Regions from separate parts of the Ornithinibacillus jepli genome, predicted to be linked through region 2. Evidence: riboswitches for the same ligand, from Rfam matches in the RefSeq annotation. Region 2 holds a riboswitch; each other region holds the start of a gene.
The links. A riboswitch is a leader RNA that binds a small molecule or an ion and turns the genes downstream of it on or off. The one in region 2 is predicted to bind cyclic di-GMP.

Region 1 (6,054 bases), on a different contig from region 2:
CGGTATTTCTTCTTCAAACTTATATATAGGAATATTAACTGTTTCTTCTAATATCTTGAATACGCTATGTAAATACGGGAAGTCACCAGTAACTAATAGTAAGTTTATCCTTTCTTCCCCTTTTGTAATAGAATACTGATAAAAATCAATGATTCTCGTAATTTCTCGAATATTATCGTCTATTACTTGACTTGCCTCATCTTCTTTTAATTCCTGTTTTTCTTCATATACCTCATTACTCATGTATCTTGTAAATATCGCTTTGTCTAGACGATAAGTAGTTAATGACAATGCATCTAAATTCCAGTGAATATGTAAAACTCCATCAGCCTTTTCTTGACGATTTTTGTAATAATACCTATAAACTGATGGTGAAGTAAGGTCTACTGCCTTAGACTTAAGACCTGCTTCCTTAAAAGCACCTTCAAACTCGATAATTTTCTCTTTTGGATATGCAAATAGAAGCAAATTTCTCTTTTCGTCTTCCTCTTCCAAAAATTCAATAGCGATAGAAGGGTCTTCAAATGGCAAATAGATACTAGTACCTAACTGAGTTTTAACGTAACTAACCGCTTCATTCATAGTTAATGTAACAGGTATTTGCAGCTGACGAATCACTACCGTATCATCTGGAACACAAAAGTAAATATTACTTCCACTCCATTTGTGAGATTTGACAAGCTTCTTTACTATTTTTACAAGAGCAACTCTTGACTCTACTCTTCCGTCTTTCATTACCCCAATAGGCAACTCTTCTTCTCCAAATGTAAGGGAAGTATTTTTGGCATTTTTATAGTATGTATAACGTAATGCTCGGTTTGAAATCACAATATTGACTCTATTTTTCTTAAATAATCCCATTGTTTCACCTGCCATTAGAGGATATTAAAATACCAGTTAATTAATTGATCACCATAAAAATATGTAATGACTGTTGCAATGACGATATAAGGACCAAATGGAACAGGTTGTTTACGCTCAATAACTTTTAGTAAAAGCATAAGAACCCCTACTACTGAACCAATAATACAGGAAAGGAAAAAGGCAAGTAAAACATGTTTCACCCCTAATACAATTCCTAATACCCCAAACAGTTTCATATCACCAGCACCCATTCCCCCATGACTTACTAGAATTATAATCGCAATAATTGAAGTACCGATGAACGCTCCAACTATGGACGACCACCATGGGGTAAGAGGTTCGATTATTCGTAGGATAATAAATATAGGTAAAAAGAAAAGAAGTACTTTATTCGGGATTAGCATGTACTTTATATCCGTAACTAAGACAATAACTAACATAGAACATAACAGTAGCGAAATCATTAATTCTATAGACAATCCAAAAGTAAGGTAACTTAAAACAAACAAAAATCCTGTAGCTAATTCTGTTATCGGATAAAGTATCGATATCTTCTCACCACAGCGCTTACATTTACCTAGTAAAAATATGTATGAAAAAACAGGGATAAGTTCATACCACGATAAAGAATGCTTACAGCCTGGACACATCGACCTTCCTTCTGTAAAAGATTCATGTATAGGGACCCGCAAGCCGACTACATTGTAAAACGAACCAAAAATCAGTCCAAAAATTAAAAAGAAAATAGTAAATAGTATTTCCAACTGAAACTCTCCTATTTTAGGTAACTTTTCATAATATATATTAAACAAACGCCCTGCAGATTTCATGCATGGGCGTTGTTAAAATAATTTTTTCGATATATTTTTTCATCATTAAGAAGTTGGTTCACCAGAATAAACATAGTTTTTATCAACTGTTCCGGCATAAGGATCATCTGTACCAGGAATTACAGGTTCATCCTCTAAATACCCCGCATTCTTTAATTCAGTTACTGATAAAACTCCATCATCGTTATCATCAACTAGATCCCAGTCCCCAGCAATGTCTGCTAATCTTGCAGCATTTTCAATCAATTTAACACTAGCAGCACGAGAATCTTCTTGGGCATTCTTAATCACATTCCCAACACTAGGAATAGCAATCGCTAAAATAACACCTAATATAACAATTACTGCTAACAACTCTACCAATGTAAAGCCTTTTTCCTTCTTCATTACTTTCTTTAAATAGTTCCTCATGTTTATTCCCCACCTTTTATAAATATCATTTTATAAACAGTGTAGGACGGTTGCACTACTCACTCTTAGCTATCCAAGTGCCCAAATAAAGATAGCTCTTCATCGTACCCTACATAAGTCCTAGATTAATTATACGTCATCAGTTTCTTTTTTTCTACAAAATATATTGCTTGTCTGATAAAAATCGAGTAAAAAATATATTATACTAACCCTTACTTAATTGACTATTTATAACTCAAAAATTACCTAAACCATTTTTAATCCATTGCGATAACCAATACCTCCATCCATGCTTATTATCCCTGGTGGACTGTTATCATGAATCATTACGTCGACTTTTTAAAGTTATCACTGAATGGTTTCAAACAATGAAAACATCGGAATTACCACAGCTGTTATGATACTTCCTACAATAATGGTTAAAATAATAATCATTATTGGTTCAATTAATGTTTTAATGCGACTTGATAGCTGTTCTACTTCTTCTTCATAAAATTCTGCGGCTTTCAGTAACATTTTATCTAAAGTACCTGTTTTTTCACCGATTTGAATCATTTGTATGATTAATGCCGGAAACGCCCAATGCCCCTCCATCGGCTTTGTAATGGATTCTCCTACTTCTAAAGCTCTTCTAGAATCTCCAAGTACTCTATTTATCACTCGATTTCCCACCACTCTTTCCGTGATTTCAATTGAACGTAAAATAGGTACTGCACTATTTACTAGTGTACTCAATGTTTGTGTCATACGAACTAAAGCACTTTTATGGACTAAAGTTCCTAGAAAAGGGAATTTCATTTTTATAATATCCACACGATACGCAAATTCTTCCCTTTGCAGGAAGTACTTATAAAGTATACTCCCGATAGTAATCAGTAATATGAATACCCACCAGTAACTTGCTAACCAATCACTTAAATTTAAAATAAACTGTGTAAACGGAGGAATATCTCCACCAAACGAATTTAACATTCCTATAAACCGGGGAACAACAAAAATTAATAAAAATCCCGTAAGAAATAATGTTACAATACCAACAATACTAGGATAAATTAAAGCCGAAATAACTTTTTGGCGGTTTCGATACTCTTTTTCAAAGTAATCTGCCATTTCATTAAGAATTTCGTCTAGCTTACCACTTGCCTCGCCAGCACGAATCATATTGATTAACAAAGGTGGGAAAATTTTAGGATGTCTTTCTACTGATTTCGATAATGCTTGTCCTTTTTCAAGTTGTTTTTCAATATCGGTTAAAGCATTTTTTAATACTATACTTTCAGACTGTTTTATCATCGTTTTCGTTGCATCTGATATCGAAATACCCGCATGAATTAACGTGGCATACTGCCTTAAAAAGATAACAAGATCTTTATGATTTATTTTCCGATGAATCGTTATATCTTTATTCCAAATGGTTGATTCTTTAATTTCAATGACAACCTGACCATTACTCTGAAGTAGCATTAAGGCTTCCTCTTTTGAATTAGCATTAATCTTCCCTTTAATTTTTTCTCCTGATAGGTTCTTACCAGTATATTGAAATTCCATAACTAGTAACTCCCTTCACGAATAAAAGGAGCAGCAGCTTCTTGCGTAATAAGGTCTTCCTGAAGAAGTCTTTTTATATCCATTTCCAACGTATGCATCCCATACTCTTTCGATGTTTGTAGTACATTTTGTACTTGGTGCAATTTTTCATTACGTATTAAATTTTTAACAGCGGATGTATTCACAAGTACTTCTGTTGCTACACGTCGGGTAGTTCTATCCTTTGTAATTAGTAATCTTTGAGATATTACAGCTTTTAAAATATTCGATAGTTGTATACGGATTTGCGATTGCTGTTCAACTGGAAAAACATCAATAATTCTTTCTATTGTTGATACTGCACCAATTGTATGAACCGTTCCTAAAACTAAATGGCCAGTCTCAGCCGCTGTAATTGCAGTAGAAATAGTCTCCAAATCTCTCATTTCACCTACTAGTATGACATCCGGATCTTGGCGTAAGCTCGCTCTTAATCCAGCTGCAAAACTATTTGTATCAAAGCCAACCTCACGCTGGTCAATTACTGATTTATCATGGGAATGCATGTATTCGATTGGATCTTCTAATGTAATAATATGCTTTTTCATCGTATGGTTCATATAATCAATCATTGAAGCTAATGTAGTACTTTTCCCACTACCAGTTGGTCCGGTAACAAGAATTAAGCCTTGAGTCTCTTCCATTAGCTTTTTAGAAATTGCTGGTAAATGGAGCTCCTCTATTGATGGAATTCTAGTGGGAACGATACGAATTGCTAACGATAACTCGCCACGTTGGTAATAAGTGTTTACTCTAAAGCGTGAAACTCCATGAATCCCATATGAAAAATCCAGCTCTCGTTCACTTTTTAGCTGTAACCATTTATCCTCTGGTAGTATCGATTTTACAATTTCTGTAGTATCCTTAGGTGTGATTTTAGGCAAATCTTGTTCTATTAAATTTCCATTCACCCTAAAAACAGGGGGTTTTCCTATAGTAATATGTACATCGGATGCTTGCAGATGATAAGCAAGCGTAAGCCATTTATCCAGTTGTTCCTTCATCTTATTTCCCCCTATACATTTATAGAAACTTGCATTATTTCTTCTAAAGTAGTAAACCCACGCTTCATTTTCTCAAGTCCATCTTGAATTAAGAAGGACATGCCTTGATCTTTAGCATATTTTTTTATATTTGTTAGTGGTTTGTTATTTAATAACATATTGCGTATTTCATCATCAAAAATTAAAATTTCATGAAGGGCAATTCTTCCACGATATCCGCTGTTATGACAAGAACTACAACCTTCACCGTAATATATACGATCCACTTCTAATCCATTGTTATAAAAAATCTCTTTTTCCATTTCTGTTGGGTTTCTATCCGTTCTACAGTCCCTACAAATTCGTCGAACTAAACGCTGTGCAACTACCCCCTTAAGGGAAGATACTACTAAATAAGGCTCTATTCCCATTTCAATTAGTCTTGGAACCGTATCAACAGCAATGTTTGTGTGTAATGTGCTGAAAACTAGATGTCCAGTGAGCGAAGAACGGATTGCAATTTCCGCTGTTTCTTGGTCACGAATTTCTCCGACCATGATAATATTTGGATCTTGTCTTAAAATCGAACGTAACCCGTTAGCAAAGGTAAGTCCGATTGAACTATTTACTTGTACCTGATTTATCCCTTCCATTTGATACTCGACCGGATCTTCTACCGTCACGATATTAACGCTTTCTTTATTTAAATAATGTAATGCAGCATATAAGGTTGATGTTTTCCCAGATCCAGTTGGTCCTGTTAATAACACGAGGCCAGAAGGCTGATTGATTAATTTTAAATACTTCTTATGATTTTCTTCGGAAAAATTCAAATCACTAAAGTTCATAAGTGCATTATTCAAATCTAATATTCTGATAACCACTTTCTCACCGTGGACAGTTGGTAAACAAGATATACGTAAATCAACTGGTGTTACGCCAACTGTTGTCTTTATTCGTCCATCCTGTGGTAGCCTCGTTTGCGTTATATTTAAATCAGCTAAAATTTTTATTCTAGCAATTAGTGAATTTTGCATCTTCTTTGGTACTGTTCTTTCCGTATGCAACCTACCATCAATTCGGTACCGAATATTTACTTCTATTTCACGTGGATCAATATGTATATCACTAGCTTTTAATTGAACACCTGTAGATAATATTTGATCAAGTAACTGAATAACTGTACTTTCATCATCGTCATTCATTGTTTCTATACTTCTAGGCGAATTGCTTTTCACATAAAATTTATTAATAGCATAAAGAATATCATCTTTCGTCGCAATGACAGGTTTAATATTAAATCCAGTAGCTAACTCTAAATCATCTATGACATAATAATCCATCGGGTCTTTCATTGCTATAAGAAGTGAATTGTCTTC
Region 2 (6,054 bases):
TCTAGCAGCTTGTGGATCAGATGATTCTGATAATACTGGTGGGGATCAGGAATTAAGTGATGAGTTAATCGTATTTAACTGGAGTGAGTATATTCCACAAGAAGTAATTGATGGTTTTGAAAATGAATATGGTGTAGATGTTGTGTATTCTACATATAACTCAAACCACGAAATGCTTACAAAAGTTCAAAGTGGTACAGTTGCTTATGACTTAGTGTTTCCATCAGATTATTATGTGAAGCAAATGGTTGAAAATGATATGTTGCTTGAAATTGATTTCGATAACATACCAAATTTTGAAAATATCGCAAATGCATGGAGAAACATGCCATTTGACTCTGAGAATAAATATTCCGTTCCATTTATGTATGGGTATGACGGAATTATATATAACAAGAAATACATTAAAGAAGCCCCTACTAGCTGGGAAGACTTATGGAACCCAGAGTATGCAGGGAAAGTAGTACTGTTAGAAGAGTCTAAGGAAATTTCTAATATGGCACAACAATTATTAGGTAACGAAATGAATGACCCAACAGAAGCTCAATTAGAAGAGGGCTTTAAAAAAGTAAAAGAACTTATTCCAAATGTATTAGCATTTGATGCCGCACCATCTAGTCGTTTTGTTCGAGAAGAAGCTTGGATTGGTCATGGTTATTCCGGCTCGGCTGCGACTGCATGGTTAGAAAATGAAAATATTGACTTTGTTCTACCTGAAGAAGGCGGTATTGTTTGGTTGGATGCAATGGTTATTCCAAAAACAGCTAAAAACAAATATACTGCAGAAACATTTATTAACTACCTACTTCGTCCAGAGGTAAGTGTTAAACTTTCAGAATTCATTCCATATGGGAATCCGAATGAAGCGGCTGTCGAGATGTTACCAGAAAATATTAAGAATAGTCCTGGATTAAACTTCCCTGAAGAAGTAATTGAGCGTACAGAGTGGAACTTACCACTAGATTCAGAGCGTACTCAATTTATGAACCGTCTGTTCCAGGAAGCAAAGGTTGAATAGTTAAGTTAATAAAGAGGCTGTCAAAAGTCAATCCCTTATCATTTAATGAAGGATTGGCTTTATAGACAACCTCTTATCCTATGTCTAGCTTATTAGGCGCCAAAACGTGCGATTCCCATTTAATAGGAAGGTAGGTGGAAAATGTTGAGACCTAGAACGAAGAAAATACTATTTTCGTTTTCCCTACTCGTTTTTTTATTCTTTTATATACCAATTATGTTCGTCATCATATTCTCATTTAATGATTCTAAATTAGGAACAGTTTGGACTGGGTTTACGCTAGATTGGTATGGTTCCATTTTACAGAATACACAACTGATTGAAGCGACGATGAATAGTTTGTATTTAGCTGTGATTACAACCATCATCGCAACAATATTAGGTACCCTTGCAGCACTAGCATTACACCGCTATACCTTTATCGGCAAAAAATCTGTGGAGTTTCTATTTTATATTCCCGTAGTTATTCCGGATATCGTAGTCGCGGTAGCGCTACTTGCGATTTATGGGATTCTAAATATGTCACTCGGTTTAAATACAGCAATCCCAGGACATGTGGCAATTACGATTTCTTACGTTATGTTAGTTGTGTTGGCACGGCTTTCTTCTTTTGATAATTCATTGGAGGAAGCGGCAAAAGATCTTGGAGCGAATGAATGGCAAACGTTCTGGAAAGTAACGTTTCCATTAATCTTTCCAGGAATCTTAGCTGGTGCACTACTAGCATTTACCATTTCCCTTGATGAATTTGTTATTTCTTTCTTTACATTAGGACCTGGAGATAACACGTTACCAGTACTCGTTTATTCGATGGTTCGCTTAGGGGTTTCACCTGAAGTAAACGTACTTTCTACTATTATAATAGCCATTATGTTTGTTGTCGTGTTAATTGTTGGTCTAAGAATGAGAAAGCGAGGGGACGCGAAATGATTAAAAGTTTTAAGAAAGCATATGTATTATTATCCCCGAGTTTGTTTTGGCTAACACTGTTCCTAGTGATTCCAGTAATCTTTATTGCAATAATAAGTTTCACAACGAACGGAGACTTTGGTGGAATCATTTATGAGTTTAGCTTAAAAGCCTATTCATCTGCTTTTAGCTCCTTATACGCTAAAGTAATTTGGCAATCGGTTTGGTGGGCATTGATTGCGACGGTCGTTTGTTTATTTATTGCATATCCGTTTGCTTATTTCATCGCTCACGCTGGTAAGTGGAAAAATTTATTATTACTACTTGTCATGGTGCCGTTCTGGACAAACTTATTAATTCGTTTGTATGCGTGGATTATCCTAATGAATAATCAAGGTGTGATTAATAATGTGTTGATAGAACTAGGATTTATTGATGAGCCACTTGCATTAATGTACTCACCTGGTGGGGTAATCTTAGGTTTGGTATACGGTTTCTTACCATTTATGATTTTACCGATTTACTCTTCTATTGAACAGTTGGATAAAACATATTTGGAAGCATCAGAGGATTTAGGTGCGGGTCCAGTGAAGACGTTCTTAAATGTGACGTTACCATTAACGTTCCCAGGAATTCTTGCAGGATTTATTATTACGTTTGTACCAGCAATAAGTGTGTTCGTTGTTACAGACTTATTTACTGGTGGTAAACTACTGATGGTTGGTAATGTCATCAGGGATGCGTTCTTAGTTGAAATGAACTGGCAGCTTGGTGCAGCACTGTCGTTATTATTAATGATTTTAGTGTTGTTGTCCCTTATGATTTTCATGCGGTTTACAAATCGAAAGGATCGAAAGTTGTTGGTATAATATAGGTAATGAAAAGCGTGCTTCGGCATGCTTTTTTATGTTTATCTATAGGACTTTTGACTCAATTATGGTAAAAACGGTGATTTTGTGAGTTTTTAATTAAAAATATGTCGAATTATGGAAAAACTTTTAGTATAATAGGACTAAATATAGAGGTTTTACGAAAAAGGCAAACTTATCGAAAGGTAAGGACGCAAAGCCGAGGGCCTAAAGCACTAGTGCAATGGCAGCCTAGCTACCGAAGAAAACAGGGACTTAAGTTAGAGAGAAGGAGGACCGTTTCTTGGGTTCTCCTTTTATGTGTGATTTTGGACCTAAGGTATTTTCGAAAACCAACTTATCCAATGGGGAGGTGCTTGAAATGACTGAACAAGAGTGGATATATATTCTTATTGCGGTTGCATTTCTATTATTCATGCTATTAATATTTCTTATTAAGAAGTTTACTAGAAGTTCTCACGAAGATGTCGCATCCACTTCGGAACAGAAAGAGACCCCAAGACGTCCATCGTTTTCCGGCGTAAATAATAGAGAAAACTTTCGTGTCGCATTAGATGATGTAAATTGTTTCGTTGAGTTTCTGGATGTAGATAATGATAATCTGAATCCAAAGTTCTTTAATGGTGTGTTAAAGAATATTAGTGTTGGCGGTGTAAAGTTTGTATGCGATTATGAATATCCGATAGAGGAAGAATTGGAGATAAAGGTACGTTTTTCTCTTAATGATAGTAGATTTATCCTCAAAGGAATTATTGTGCGTAAAGAATTGTATCCTGAAAGGAATCGTTTTGGATATGGAGTTAAGTTTACGAATCTATTCGATGAGGATCGTGAGTTGTTGTATCGGTTATTGAATAGAATTATGGTAGAGAAGCGGAAAGAAAAAGTATCGAGTAAGTTGGTTGGTGAGGAGTCTATGGTATAGTGCCATGGGCTTTTTTTGTTGCTTTCATAGGGAGTAAGTAATTTTCTACAAAAATGAATATTTTTTTTCAAAAAACATTAAACATCTATTTTTCATGCCGATATAATAGGTACAACATCATAGATGTTAGTAAATGTTTTGGCCAAACATTTATATGCGAGACATATGGATGTGACTCGCGAAAATAAAAAACAATTACATGGAGGTAATAACATGATTATCAATCACAATATTTCTGCTTTAAACGCACACCGTCAATTAGGTGTAAATACTGGCTCAACTCAAAATTCTTTAGAAAAACTATCTTCTGGTCTTCGTATTAACAAAGCTGGAGATGACGCTGCTGGTCTAGCAATCTCTGAAAAAATGCGTGGACAAATCCGCGGTTTAGAAATGGCTTCTAAAAACGCGCAAGACGGTATTTCTTTAATTCAAACTGCTGAAGGTGCATTGAATGAAACTCATTCAATTCTTCAACGTATGCGTGAACTTGTAGTACAAGCTGGAAACACTGGTACTCAAGATGATACTGATTTACAAGCTATTCAAGATGAAATTGATGCTTTAGTAGAAGAACTAGGTGGAGTAACTGCTTCTGGTTCAAGTAAAGGTATTGCTGATCGTACTCAATTCAACGGTAAAAACTTACTTGATGGTACTTACTCAGCAACAGCTGCTGGTTCAGGTACAGCTCAAGCATTAACATTCCAAATCGGTGCTAATGGTGGACAACAACTTAGCGTTCATATTGAAGATATGAGTGCTTCTGCACTTGGTACTAAAGATTCTGGTGGTAATGTAACATTAAGTATGGAAGCTATTGATGTAACTAGCTTCGCTACAACTGCAGCTGATGCTTCAGGTGGTTTTGATGCACAATTAGCAGCTATTGATGCAGCTACTAACCAAGTTTCAACTCAACGTTCTGCATTAGGTGCTGTTCAGAACCGCTTAGAGCATACTATTAGTAACTTAGGTGCTTCTTCTGAGAATTTAACTGCTGCTGAATCACGTATCCGTGACGTTGATATGGCGAAAGAAATGATGGAATTCACTAAGAATAACATCTTAACTCAAGCAGCACAATCTATGTTAGCTCAAGCTAACCAGCAACCTCAAGGAGTTTTACAACTTCTTCGTTAATTAAGTTTTTTAAGGTTATCACTATTGATTTAGTGATAACCTTATTTTTTATTATAATATACAAGACTTTTAACTTTTGATTCTACTAAGTTGATTTTTGCTTTATCTTCTAATCCCTCCTAAACATAGCTTGATAATTAAACTTAACTGCACATCATATAGTTGTTAGAGATACGATAGTGAATATCCAGAAAGTCTTTTAAACCTATTATTACTTAAATAAATTCCTCTATTTACCATAACATATTCGTAATCCCTCCTTTAAAAATTCTTGTTCAATCCGATAATAATATAGAATACAAAAACTATGTTCGGGGGCAATTACTCATGCAGTTAATCTATAATGAGGAAAATATTTTATTAGAAAACAGTTTAGAATCAATCGATGTAATTTTAAATAAAGTAAATAAGATATTGGAAAATAGTGGAAAGGTTTTTAGCCATTTAGTAATAAATCAAGTGGAAGTTTATGAGAATCATGAACAATATATAAGAGAACGTATTAGTGAAATCGAAACAATAAAAATAATTACTACTACGATGAACGAAATGATATGGAATACGATGAAATCGGTTCATCAATATTTAGTAAGAGCAATACCGGCTCTAAATACGTTGGTTGATGAAAGTTATAACAATTTTACTAGTGAAACTTGGAATGGTATTAACCAGTTGGCTGAAGGGATGCAGTGGATTTTACAATTTAAAGAGGTTGCAAATGCTGCAGTTAAACAACCTACTAACTGGTCTAAGGTTGAAGAAAATCTAAAGGTTTGTGAAGAAAAGTTTGCAGAATTACTAGCTGCGGTCGAGGTGAAAGATACCATACTTATTTCAGATATTTTGTCGTATGAATTAGTACCTGTATTTGAATTAATTAAAGAAAATCTTGAAATTGCATTGAAAGATGAGGTATTTTTACAAGATGTTAATTGATAATAAGTTATTTTTGATGAAAAAGCATCCAACCTTACGGGACTATTTTCGTGACAATGAAACTAGTCTTGAAACAGCTCGAGTGGAAGTAGTCGATTCCAATAAAGGGTTAAAAACCCTACAATACCTTATAGAAGATAAACAAATGATGATTCATAGTAAGTATGATCCAATTCGTGAGGCAGAAAGAATAATTGCGGCACATAAGGATGAGATTACGGATGATACACACGTATTTTTCTATGGAATTGGCT
Region 3 (6,054 bases), 190 kb from region 2:
AATCTGGGTGATGCTGAGCCAATTTTTCTAGCTCCTCATACATATCATTTACAGCAATAGCAGTTTGTCCAGCTTGCCAGCGAATTCCCATTGCATCATACATAACAATTAACCCGAAAATACTACTAATACCAAAATCCATAGAAGAAATGCCTCGTCTTAAGCCGATATATGTAGTAAGTGATGTAACTGCTGCTGAATGGGAACTTGGCATATCCCCGGAACCGAACATCTTATTCCAATCCCAGACTCCTGTCTCCTTATAATGAAGTGGTACTTTTAAAAATTGTGCTGCACCAATCCCGATTAAAGCAGTAGTCATTGCGCGATTTAGCATAATTTCACCTCAAATTATTCATGTGCAATTCATACATAATTATGTATAAAAGGAGAAAAGTGGTGCCGATAAATTTGGCACCTAGAACCTTTTGATTTGAAATATAAATGTAATCCTATTTTGAAGTGAAATGTTGTATGATAAGTGAGAGATTTGACTTAATTTCTACGTAGGGTGATTGCAATGGGACAAAGGAAGAGACATGATTTTCAGCTAGAAGGGTTTAGCAATGAAATTAGTCAGGCTGTCAACGAGTTAGGGGAGTTGCGAGAGCTTGCGTTAGAGAATTATATAAGTACACTAATTAGGCGTACTGACGCAATAAAACTTGCTAATGAAATTCTCACCTTTCTTGAAGAGATGAACATTCAAAGTACCAAGATAACAGACAAAGATAAGAAGAAACATGCTTCTAAAATAGATGAGCTAAAGAATAGCTTGAAGAGAAAAGATTTAACTCCAATGGAAAAAAGATTCCTTTATGAAGAGATTTCTGAAATAATTCAAGATATGGAATCTATTCGTCGTTTTTGGTTACAAAAATCGATTACTGGTGTGAAATACGTTGGTGCAGCAGGAGCGGTTGTGGCAGCAGCACTTCTTTTCCGAAAAAGAAAATAATAGATAATTTCCACTTCTGTTAAAAGAGGTGGATTTTTTTGTCGGAAATTGTTGATTTTAATTGTTGTTTATCTTTATACTAAAATAACAAGTAACAAATATGTTGAAAAATAGAAAAAATTAAACATACTAACATGATTTAAATGGGGGGGGAGCAGTTTTGAGCATAACAGATGATAAGAGTAAAGCCATTACTCATTTACTTAACGGGACGATGATGTCTGTTAAAAATTCGATTCCAATTGAATCAAATTTTGGTAAACCTGAGCTTTCAGGTAAATCATTACAGCTCCATTTTGGTGTATTAATAGGTATTACTGGTGATGTGAGAGGCAAATTAATTTTATCAGGTGAAATGCAAGTTTTCAGTTCTATTGGAGAAGCAATGTTTGGTATGCCAATTCAAGAGGAGATGGTTATTTCACTAAGTGGTGAATTAGGGAATATCATTGCAGGAGGATTATCTACGAATATTGGGCAAAGTGGTTTGAAGACAGATATAACGGCACCAACGGTTATTGAAGGATCGACAAATTTATTTGGTTATGAGAAAGTCATTAGATTGCCATTAGAATTTCATACAGTAGGTGCGTTAGATTTATTTTTAATAATAGATTAAGTGATTTAGCAATGCGTTAATATAATGTGTTGCTTTTTTCATTGAAATTGCCTCTTTCTACCAATCTTGTAAAAACTCTTAAGATACTTGGTTTTTTACATAAAAACGAATAAACTATAATAATGGAATGAGAATAAAGTCTACTTAGAAGAATAAAATGTAATGAGTTAAATAAGAGGAGGGGAACATATGCTAGGTGCTATCACGAATTTTTTCGATCGAATGGTTCGAAGGTATTTACCTGATGCGTTTTTATTTGCAATTATCCTAACGTTCGTTGTGTTTATACTTGGTTTGATATTTACAGGTAGCTCACCAGTTAAAATGGTAGAGTACTGGGGCGGTGGCTTCTGGGGATTATTACAGTTCGCCATGCAAATGTCTCTCATAGTCGTGACAGGATATATCCTTGCTAATAGTCCGATAGTAAAAAAGTTTTTAGGAAAGATTAGTAAATTAGCTAATTCTCCTGGACAAGCAGTATTACTTGTAACACTTGTAGCATCCATTGCCTGTTTAATCAACTATGGGTTCGGTCTAGTAGTAGGGGCATTACTAGCGATTCACGTCGCAAAACGTGTACCTTCAGCAGATTATCGCCTACTAATGGCAAGTGCATATAGTGGCTTTTTACTTTGGCATGGAGGACTGTCAGGTTCAATTCCACTAGAGATTGCAGGAGATAAAAATATAGTAATAGAAAAAGTTGGTATAGTACCGGTTACGGAAACTTTATTTGGTGCTCCAAATATTTTTATTGTCGTTTCCTTATTATTATCGCTCCCATTGCTAAATAGAATATTGATGAAGTCAGCTAAAAAGGTAGGACAAATTGATCCTGAATTATTAGCATTACAGGCTAAAGCAATGGAAATTGATGAAGAAGTGCTAGAAACAAAAGAAGCAACAACTCCAGCAGAACGTTTGGAAAATAGTAGAATCATATCACTATTAATTAGTTTACTAGGATTAGCATTTGTTATTTATCATTTTGTGGAAAATGGATTTGATTTAAATTTAAATATAGTAAACTTTATATTCTTATTTTTAGGGATTTTATTCCATGGAACACCGCGTAATTTCTTGAATAGTGTGTCTGGTGCTGTGAAAAATGCGGGAGGGATTATTATTCAATTCCCGTTCTATGCAGGGATTATGGGTATGATGTCTAGTTCTGGATTGTCTGAACAATTATCCTTGTTCTTCGTTGATATTTCAAATGAATATACATTACCATGGTTAAGCTTCATCAGTGCTGGTATTTTGAATTTCTTCATCCCATCTGGTGGTGGACAGTGGGCAATCCAAGGTCCGATTATGATGGAAGCCGCTACACAACTTGGAGCAGATACTGCCAAAACAGCTATGGCTGTTGCTTGGGGGGACGCATGGACAAACATGATCCAACCTTTCTGGGCATTGCCATTACTAGCTATAGCTGGGCTAAAAGTCCGTGACATTATGGGCTTCTGCGTCATGGTACTATTATGGAGCTTTATTCCAATTTCAATAGGACTGTTATTCTTCTAGCGGGAATATCTAAGTATAAATAAAAAACAAATCTACTAGATAGGTTTGTTTTTTTATTTTATATAAAAAAGTTTTACTCAATAGTAAATAGGGTATATAGAACTAGAATTTTATGTTAAATTTATAATTTTACGAAACATTAAATATTTATTTTGTCAAATTATTGAATTATTATTGAATTGGTGTAAAATAGGTAATAAGTAATAGTAACTGAATAACAAGAATGTTGAAAAAGGCAAACTATTCGAAAGGATAGGACGCAAAGCTTAGGGTCTAATGTTGAAAAAACGATGATCGCCTGGCTACCAAAAACGGTTTTTTGGCTATTCACATATATGAATAGCTTTTTATTATGGTGGAAAATAATAAGGTAAAGTATACATACTCCCAAGGTTTACTAACTAATCTATGGTAACGATCCGTATATAAATGAGAATGATTTTTAAGTGGAGTGAAGGTAATGGAAATCATTAATAATAGATATAGGCTAAAAGAACTATTGAAACAAGAAAGGCATGTCATGGTTTACTCTGCATATGATATGCGTAACGAAAATAGAATTATTCTATTAAACTTACTAAATACTGAATATTTGCCGAAGTCTATTATTGACTTCTTTATTAATCGTTTTCTTGAAATTAAAAGTTTAACTAGTAAAGCAATTATTAAAAATTATAGTTTTAATACTGTTTCCTATATCGATAATAAACTACAAGCAGACCCACAGTACTTTTTTACTTCAGATTATATCGTCGGTACCAAAGATCTGTTCCATGTGACATATGAAATGAACTTTAAAGAAATAATAGAATGCTTTATTAAAATAAGCACGGCTGTTTATTATCTTCATTCTAAAGGTTTTATTTATAGTTCACTTAATCGTCATTCTATTCAACTGAAGGTAGAAGATGGAGATTATCAAGTATTACTTAAAGATATTGCTACTGTTCAGATGGAAAGATTAACCCATAGAGAGCAACTTGAAGACTCTGCCTACATCTATCCAAAAGTATTAGCGGGTATGCCGGAAGATGAAGAGTCGGATATCTATTCTTTAGGTGTAATCTTATTAGCTATGCTGACAAAAAAACCATCTTTAAACGATCCTAGAAAGGAATTAGCCTTACTTAAGGAAACAACAGACCCAAATATAACAAAAATAATTCCTGTTCTTGAAAACCTATTAAATACAGATAATGAGTATAGCTATCAGAATTTGTATGAATTAATCGTGGACCTTAACAACGCACTAGAAACAAACTATTCCATTATTAATAAGGAAGAATTTGATGGGTTAAATCTATATACAAAGCTTGTTGGTAGAGATGAGCATATTGAGGAAATAGTGAAAGCCTATGACAAAATGATTTCCTACCAACCAGGTAAGCGAATCTTTTTTGTACAAGGTGCTAGTGGTGTAGGTAAAACACGTTTTCTTCAAGAAATAAATTTTTTATTAGATTTGAGTAAAGCTAGTGTCTATTCTAGTTTTAGCCTAAATAACGCTTCCGCGGATAGTAAAGAAATGTGGATAGATATTTTACGAAAATTAATAATGGAAACAGATAATAGTATCGTTGAAAAATATAAAACGGAATTAATGAAGTATTTTCCTGAATTAATGGATAAAAATTATGCTAGCTCGCTTAATTATACGAATGAGCAAAATATGAAATATCGCCTTTTAAATAGAATTGCTGGGTTTGTAAATGAAAGTATACAAAATCATCCTGCAGTCATGATTATTGATAATATACATCTTGCTGATGATTTTACGATTGATACGTTTAATTATTTATGTACAGAAGTGTTAGAGAACACAAATTTAACGTTGATTTTCTCCTGCACAGACAGCGAGATTTCACCTAATTCTGTTGGATCTGAGTTTATTTATAACATGAAAAGACGCTCAGACTCCGAAACCATTCGATTAGAGCAATTAGATGAAAAACATACTGGAGAGATGATTAAAAGTATTTTATCTATTTCCTTTACACCTAAGAAAATTTCTCGAAGAATCTATCGTCAGTCATATGGAAATCCACTATTTATAACTGAAATTATGAAAGATCTATATAGCCGGCGTGTAATCTATATAAGTGATGAAACTGGAAGATGGCAAATTGATTTACCTGAAGAGTCAGGAGATTATAATTTACTGGATTTACCAGATAATATTGAGCATGCGTTAATGAATCAGTTGACGGACCTAGACCCATATAGTCAAGAGATTTTAAGAACAGTTTCTATCTTCTCCAAGCCGGTTTCTGCCGACGCAATAGCGACGTTTTTATCCCATAATGAACATCTAAATGAGCGGTTAGAGGATTTAATTAAAAAAGGAATACTACAACGTTTAATTGGGGACAGCTCTTATCTTTATGACTTTCGAACAAAAGTTTTGAAAAAGATTGTTTACGATAAAATTGACGAAGAGGAGAGAGTCGTAAAACATCAGCTTGCAGCTACTAGTTTAGAAGAGCATATTGATCTCGATAATAGCCTTGATGAACTAATTTATCATTTCACTAGTTCGAAAAATTTTGAAAAGGCAAGAACATATTATATAGAAAAAGCTGAGCAAATGAAAGTTAGTCGAAACACAAAAAAACAAATTGAGAATTTGCAAAAGGCTTTAGAAATAACTGAGAATAGAAAAGAAAGGATTAAACTAAATATTGAAATCGGGGATTTACTTACTGATACAGGTGAAACTAATTTAGCTTTTAAATACTTGGAGACTGCTGAAGAACATGCAATTGAGAGTGGCGATAAAAAGCTCTTATTAGAGACTTACTTGGTCCTATCTAATACAAGCCTTCTTTCCTATGATAATACTAAGTTATTAGGTTATATTGATAAAGTTGAAAATATTATAAACTATTTTCCGAGTAAAGCAGCTGAGCTAGAAATCAAACGAATCCGTGCAGTTTTACTTACCGAAGAT
Region 4 (6,054 bases), on a different contig from region 2:
TATTTGTTCCATTCTCATACATTTCAACAGAAAAATCTATTGGTTGTGTAACCAACTCCATAAAGCTTTGTTCTGCCCATTTATTAATGTTTTCTGTCACTTCTTCAGAAAGCTTCCTAATCGTCACTTGGATATAGGAATCCTCGTCATTGGTAAATTGATCAATTGTGTTAACCGGTAACTTAAATGAACCAAGGTCTGACGTTACATAAAATGCCTCATCACCGGTTTCATTCATTTCATTAATTACGGACTTATGAAGGTTTAATGCAACATTTTCGCCTTCTTCTTTATATTCATAATGACGATAGAAGGTTGTAAATCGTTTTATGATTTTGGGATTATCGAGATCAATTAAATCGGTAGGATCAACATCCACTTCTCCATTTGTATTATCATCACTTGGAACTTCTGGAACTGTACCATCTGAACTATCACCATCTTCAATAGAACCAGGGGTATCATTTTCCTCAGGAGCTGTTTCGTCTACTAAAAAGTCAGTTGTTACCATTTCAGAGCTCTTATCTCCAGTTAATGCTTTCACTCCAAAAGTTACGGTTTGATCGATCCATTGTTCATAAACTACTGGCGCTACTAAAGTCTGATTAGTATTTAATTTTTCTTCAAGTAATGCAAACTCCATCATATCAGCAGTCTTATAGTAAACATTGTAAGACTCTGCTGTTACTAAATCCCAGTTAATCACTATATTATTTTCAATATCTTTTTGTACTAATAAATTAGTCGGAACTAGTGGTTCAAAAGTGAAATCATAGGTTACTAGACTGGAAACATCTGAACCAAGACGTGAGTGAACGGAAAATGTCACTGTTTGGCCTGCCCACTTTTTATATTCCGATTGCGGAATAATTACGTAATTGTCCACTACATCGACGCGTAGATCCTCAGCATATAGTTCCATATCCACTGTTTTATAAAACACATCATATGCATCAGCTGTGGTTGAATCCCAAGAAATAGCCAAATCATTGTTTTCATCCAAGGAAACTAATAAGTTAGTTGGCCCTAGATTATTAATTGCATCAACACTAGCAAACTTATAAACTGCTTGATTATCTTCTACATAAACAATTATATTTCCAGCATCATTAATAATAGCATGTTCCACAGTAAACGGGAATGTAGCAAGATTAGTATAATCAGCTTTTGAATACACTCCTGTTGGCGATACGATATACTCTGCTGACGTAGCAATGACATCTTCATTAAAGTTATACTGAGTTATCATATCGGACTTAGAAAATTGATGTTCTGCATAATATAACGCTTCACCATCTAATAATAGTTTACGAGTTGGTAATGAAAAACTTTCACTAGAAGGCGTTAAGGTCAAATCTTCTATATTTAACGAATATAATTTTGAGCCAGTGGAGTTAGACTCACCAATATACACTAATTTATTTAAAGAATCATACGCAATATCTGGCTCACTTAAGATTTGATATTTGTTAGTTTGGATTTCTTCACCGACTCTAATTTCACTACCTGTACTTAAGTCAATTTGATAAACCCAAGTACTTTGATCTTCTGTTACATAGAACAATAATGATCCATCAGCCGCAATACGATATGGATTTTGTTTCGTGATAACGTTGGTCATACTTCCATCTGCTAAATTAATAACAGCTACAGAAGTACTTCCATAGTTAGAGACATATAATTTCCCATTAACTAAATCAATATCTGAAGGGCGAGAGCCGATGTACTGTGTATCTAAAACTTCCATAGTAAGACTGTCAATTGTGTACAGCACATTGCTTTCTAGTGAAATTGCATATATTTTTTTACTAGTTTCATCTAAAACCCAATCTGTCACACTTTGGTTAATAGGAAGCTTATAATTTTTAACTTCATAGACCTTAGATGTTAGTGTTGTAGGTAAGCTACTATAGTCTTTTTTATGTAGTGTCTTGTTGTATGAATCATATAGATATACTTCGGAATTTGCAGGCGCAAGGACTAAATCCACATCGATATCTAAATCGCTAACTTTAAAATACTCATCCTTGTCATATATTGCTTCTTTTGTAAAAACAAAATCTGCTGTTACATCAAGAACTGTGCCGGGATATGAAGTAAATTCATAAGTACCATTTATAATTGCTAAATCATTTTTATCAAAACTAATTCCGCCATAAAAAATTTCATCGGAATCCATTACAATATTTTTATCCTTGGCATTTACTCCATACCCTTCATCATATGTAGATTGAGAAAGAATGGAATAATCTGTTTGTGAAAGTTTATAGATGTTTGAACTTGTATGGCCCGATTCTGCGACATATAATACACCTGTTTCAGATGCTAGACTTGGTTCATAAAACGAATGTGCAATTGAGTCATTGTCCGGGTTCACCAGAGTAGTTTCCGTAGAGTCTATTAAATCCTTTTCTACGATTCTACTATGTTGGTCACTATTAGAATAATATAATTTGTTATCGATAACCGTTATACTATAAGGAGTACCCTCTAAAGTAATAGCTACTACTTCTAGATTAGTTAAATCTACCTTAACAACCTTGCTTTCTCCTCTAACTGCTATCCATAGTGTATTGGCATCTAACTCTAAATCACTTAAGTCAGTTCCAATTGCTAACGTGTTTGTGACTTCAAATGTAGCTCTTGAAATCACCTTTAGATTGCCTTGTGCAGTGATGGCATAGATATTTGTTTCATCATACGACCAATCTGTGATGTCCTCGGTTAATTTGATTAAATCACCTGTTTCGGTGACTTCTTGGGCATGTGTTAGATTTGGAGTATAGATATTACTTAACACTAATAACACTACCAGCATGCCACTGATGAATCTTCTCAAAAAATCCCCTCCCAATTAAAAAAACTTTGCACAACAAAAAAAGAGCAAAGCAGAACGGGATTTATTCGTTGGCAACCCGGCTGTCATAATACCCAAAAATAGTACCTTAGACCCGCAGCTTTGCGTCACTCTCTTTCGAAAGTTTTGCCTTTTTCTTTTTTGTGCTAGGACCATAATCCCATAAAAGGGAATGATTTGTCAAGATTTGTCGGAAAAATCTTGCAAAACACAATACATCAATTCACATGTTATTTATAAATTTATCCAATAATTCACCAAATAAAAGGCGTCAGTATCACTTTCCCAAAAAACTAAAATAGACTGATACCTAATTATTTATCCAGAGTTCGTTAAAGCGGAGAGCAGAAATGATAGGACATGTTGCCTATCTAGGTAGAGCAATTGCGTATAGTAATGGAGCTTAAGAGACTATGTACGAGGTAGTGTTCGTGATTATACTTATGGATCTGGTAAGAATGAAGAACATGCTGATACTCTAACTATTTCCAATCTAATCGTTGGAGATTCACCTGAAGATGTAGACACGGTAATTGCCAAGAAGGTTTGTTTAGAATATGAAGCATAATAGAGGAGTGGGACAAGGGACCTGTCCCCCTGTCCCAGTTATTCATTAATAGGGAGCTTCCACATTTGACCTAGTATTACACTGTATTGTTCTGGAGTTATTTTTACAAATCCACTTCCACTAGTAAATGTCATTTCACCAAAATAAATTTTTCCATCTACATTATAAAAGTCTACTCTAACATGCGTGAAACCCTGACAAAGCTTCTTTGCCAAGTCCACCATCAATTCAAAATTATTAGGTTTAGGGACTGGAAAATCTGTATTTTTAAACTGATGTTGTGTCCACTCTTGTAATTCCCAATTTAGGTTATATACATTTCTACGGCGGTCATTAAATCGATCGATGTCTACCCAACAATAATGAACCTCACCGTTAAAACATAAAAATTTAAAATCCTTTAACTCACCATTTGAATCTTCCATAAATGTTTCAGCAATTATTTTTGGTTTAATGTCCTTATAATGCATTTCAAATCCAACAAATGCAAAATTTATTTTCATCCATCGATTAAATTGCTTTTTTGCTTTAATTCTATCCAACTTATTTTTATCTTTTACAATTAAATTTGTCCCACATGCATTGTTTGTTTTTAATACAAATTGTTGCGGTAACAGTTCAAAATCAATTTCATCAAAATTATCCCACACTCCCAGTAAGGGAATTAAATATTGTTCTCCAATTGTATTCTTAATCCAATCCCGTACTTGATATTTATCTGTTAAAACTGCCTTCAATGGATCATTATCATATAGTTTCACCCATTGCATTTTTTCATTATATGTAGTTAAATTATTCCAATCTAAATCCTGTCCCATTCTTTTTTTATACATCTTAGCGAGAACAGTAGGGTATTTTTTTTCATTTAATGACTTGTAATACATATTTTTCAGATAGCGTTTGGAAAACTGAAGAGCAGAATAAAGATTATAAAGTCTTGGAAACTGAACAAATAATTTTCTTTTATCCACTTCTATTTCACCTTACTTTATATTTTTTTATGTACACTACTTTACTTAAAATTGGCAAAAATATTTAGTACTGCATGACTACATTATTAACATACGTTAGATCTCTAATCCAAAATTTTTACAACATGAATATTCTTGAACCTTTTTACCAGGACAATGAATATAATCATTTAGGACTGTGTTTATTCTTATTCTCTCTAAAGATGAGTCAGTCATAATATCTATTAGTTGAAAGGCTACCTAATATTAAAAAATAGACCTGATAATAACTTTTTTATGATAGATTCCCACTATTTAATTATAGACTCTATCATTGATTATTAAAATAAAGCATTTTATCTAAATCATGTTAACTACTTATAACTATGATTTTATCCTAAAATAAAAGTAAAAGGTAGAAAGAATTAAATGGTTCAGTACTAAGAAAAGTAACCAGCAACGATATTTTAGTAGGTGTAAATGGTGCCGAATCATTTAACTGATACCTTGTCATATTCTATGGTAATGAGGATAGGACTAATGGAGACTTTGTAAAGAAATCTAATTCCCCTGAGGTAACAGCGGGCTTTCCCGTTTGTTAACTCTTTTTTTATAGCATATAATGATGGATATTGATTATAAAAAGGAGCTACTCCTTATATGAGTAAAAGTACAATAATTAAGGGTACATTAATTTTAACAATTGCTTCCCTCTTATCGAAAGTAATAGGGAGCGTCTTTCGTATTCCTCTACAAAATATTGCCGGGGATGAGGTATTGGGTATCTTTAGCCTCGTGTACCCGGTCTATATGGTGGCACTATATTTATCCGTTGCTGGTATACCTCTAGCAATATCTAAACTTATTGCTGAGGCACTTGCATCTAACAACCATAATAGTATTCAACAAATCTATCGAACTGCTAGCATTCTTGCCATCATATTTGGGATAATCAGCTTTAGCCTGATTTATTGTTTTTCCGGTGTAATCGCAAATGCTTTAGGAGGCAAATCAACTGAGCTAGCACTAACTATCGTTTCCTTAACCCTGTTAGTTGCACCGTATATGGCGATTTATCGTGGGTACTTTCAAGGGTTTGGAAATATGCAACCGACTGGAGTTTCTCAAGTTATAGAACAATTGTTTCGAGTTAGTTTAATTATCTTAGTTGCCTATATTTTAGTTGGCCGAGGTTATGAAGAGAATATAGTTGCTGGTGGAATCATGATTGGATCAGTTATCGGTGCAATTGCTTCCCTTGTATATCTCAGAATAAAATATACAAATTCGGACAATCGAATCCGATCAAAACATGCATATTCTTACCAAATTTTTCTAAATTGGAGTAAGAAAATACTGCAAATCTCAATTCCAATCGCTATTGGTGCCGTCATGATGGCGTTGTTTAACTTTGTCGATTCCATCACGATTCCATATGCGTTAAAAATGAATGATGTCGATAATATTAATTATTTATATGGGATTTACGGACGAGGACTTGCATTAGTCCAAATAACAACCGTATTTGCAACGTCCATTGTGCTACCACTAGTTCCCGCTATTACGAAGAAACTAACCGAAAACGATAAAATCGGGACGAAAAATCTTATAGAAAAAACGCAGTACATTACCCATTTATTCGGATGGCCAGCTGCGATTGGGCTATTTGTCATTACGAT

Region 1: it holds a riboswitch for cyclic di-GMP, as region 2 does, so the genes downstream of both, AB1K81_RS07670 (competence type IV pilus major pilin ComGC) here and AB1K81_RS13205 (PilZ domain-containing protein) in region 2, are expected to answer to the same signal.
Region 3: it holds a riboswitch for cyclic di-GMP, as region 2 does, so the genes downstream of both, AB1K81_RS12340 (diguanylate cyclase) here and AB1K81_RS13205 (PilZ domain-containing protein) in region 2, are expected to answer to the same signal.
Region 4: it holds a riboswitch for cyclic di-GMP, as region 2 does, so the genes downstream of both, AB1K81_RS17310 (S-layer homology domain-containing protein) here and AB1K81_RS13205 (PilZ domain-containing protein) in region 2, are expected to answer to the same signal.

The regions. Positions count from the first base shown of each region.
Region 1 covers NZ_JBFEGG010000001.1:1,467,466-1,473,519, forward strand. Annotated here, with positions in the region: gene pilM (type IV pilus biogenesis protein PilM) at 1-861, opposite strand, end outside; gene AB1K81_RS07665 (prepilin peptidase) at 876-1,628, opposite strand; gene AB1K81_RS07670 (competence type IV pilus major pilin ComGC) at 1,740-2,105, opposite strand; cyclic di-GMP riboswitch class II at 2,141-2,224, opposite strand; gene AB1K81_RS07675 (type II secretion system F family protein) at 2,454-3,653, opposite strand; gene AB1K81_RS07680 (type IV pilus twitching motility protein PilT) at 3,656-4,696, opposite strand; gene AB1K81_RS07685 (GspE/PulE family protein) at 4,708-6,054, opposite strand, start outside.
Region 2 covers NZ_JBFEGG010000003.1:286,022-292,075, forward strand. Annotated here, with positions in the region: gene AB1K81_RS13190 (ABC transporter substrate-binding protein) at 1-1,018, shown strand, start outside; gene AB1K81_RS13195 (ABC transporter permease) at 1,160-1,948, shown strand; gene AB1K81_RS13200 (ABC transporter permease) at 1,945-2,796, shown strand; cyclic di-GMP riboswitch class I at 2,955-3,039, shown strand; gene AB1K81_RS13205 (PilZ domain-containing protein) at 3,158-3,721, shown strand; gene hag (flagellin Hag) at 3,935-4,864, shown strand; gene AB1K81_RS13215 (DUF8042 domain-containing protein) at 5,192-5,800, shown strand; gene AB1K81_RS13220 (motility associated factor glycosyltransferase family protein) at 5,790-6,054, shown strand, end outside.
Region 3 covers NZ_JBFEGG010000003.1:97,187-103,240, forward strand. Annotated here, with positions in the region: gene AB1K81_RS12320 (divergent PAP2 family protein) at 1-337, opposite strand, end outside; gene AB1K81_RS12325 (hypothetical protein) at 521-958, shown strand; gene AB1K81_RS12330 (chemotaxis protein CheX) at 1,119-1,577, shown strand; gene AB1K81_RS12335 (short-chain fatty acid transporter) at 1,767-3,107, shown strand; cyclic di-GMP riboswitch class I at 3,332-3,417, shown strand; gene AB1K81_RS12340 (diguanylate cyclase) at 3,568-6,054, shown strand, end outside.
Region 4 covers NZ_JBFEGG010000007.1:32,708-38,761, forward strand. Annotated here, with positions in the region: gene AB1K81_RS17310 (S-layer homology domain-containing protein) at 1-2,839, opposite strand, end outside; cyclic di-GMP riboswitch class I at 2,907-2,998, opposite strand; gene AB1K81_RS17315 (ATP-grasp fold amidoligase family protein) at 3,464-4,396, opposite strand; gene AB1K81_RS17320 (putative polysaccharide biosynthesis protein) at 5,036-6,054, shown strand, end outside.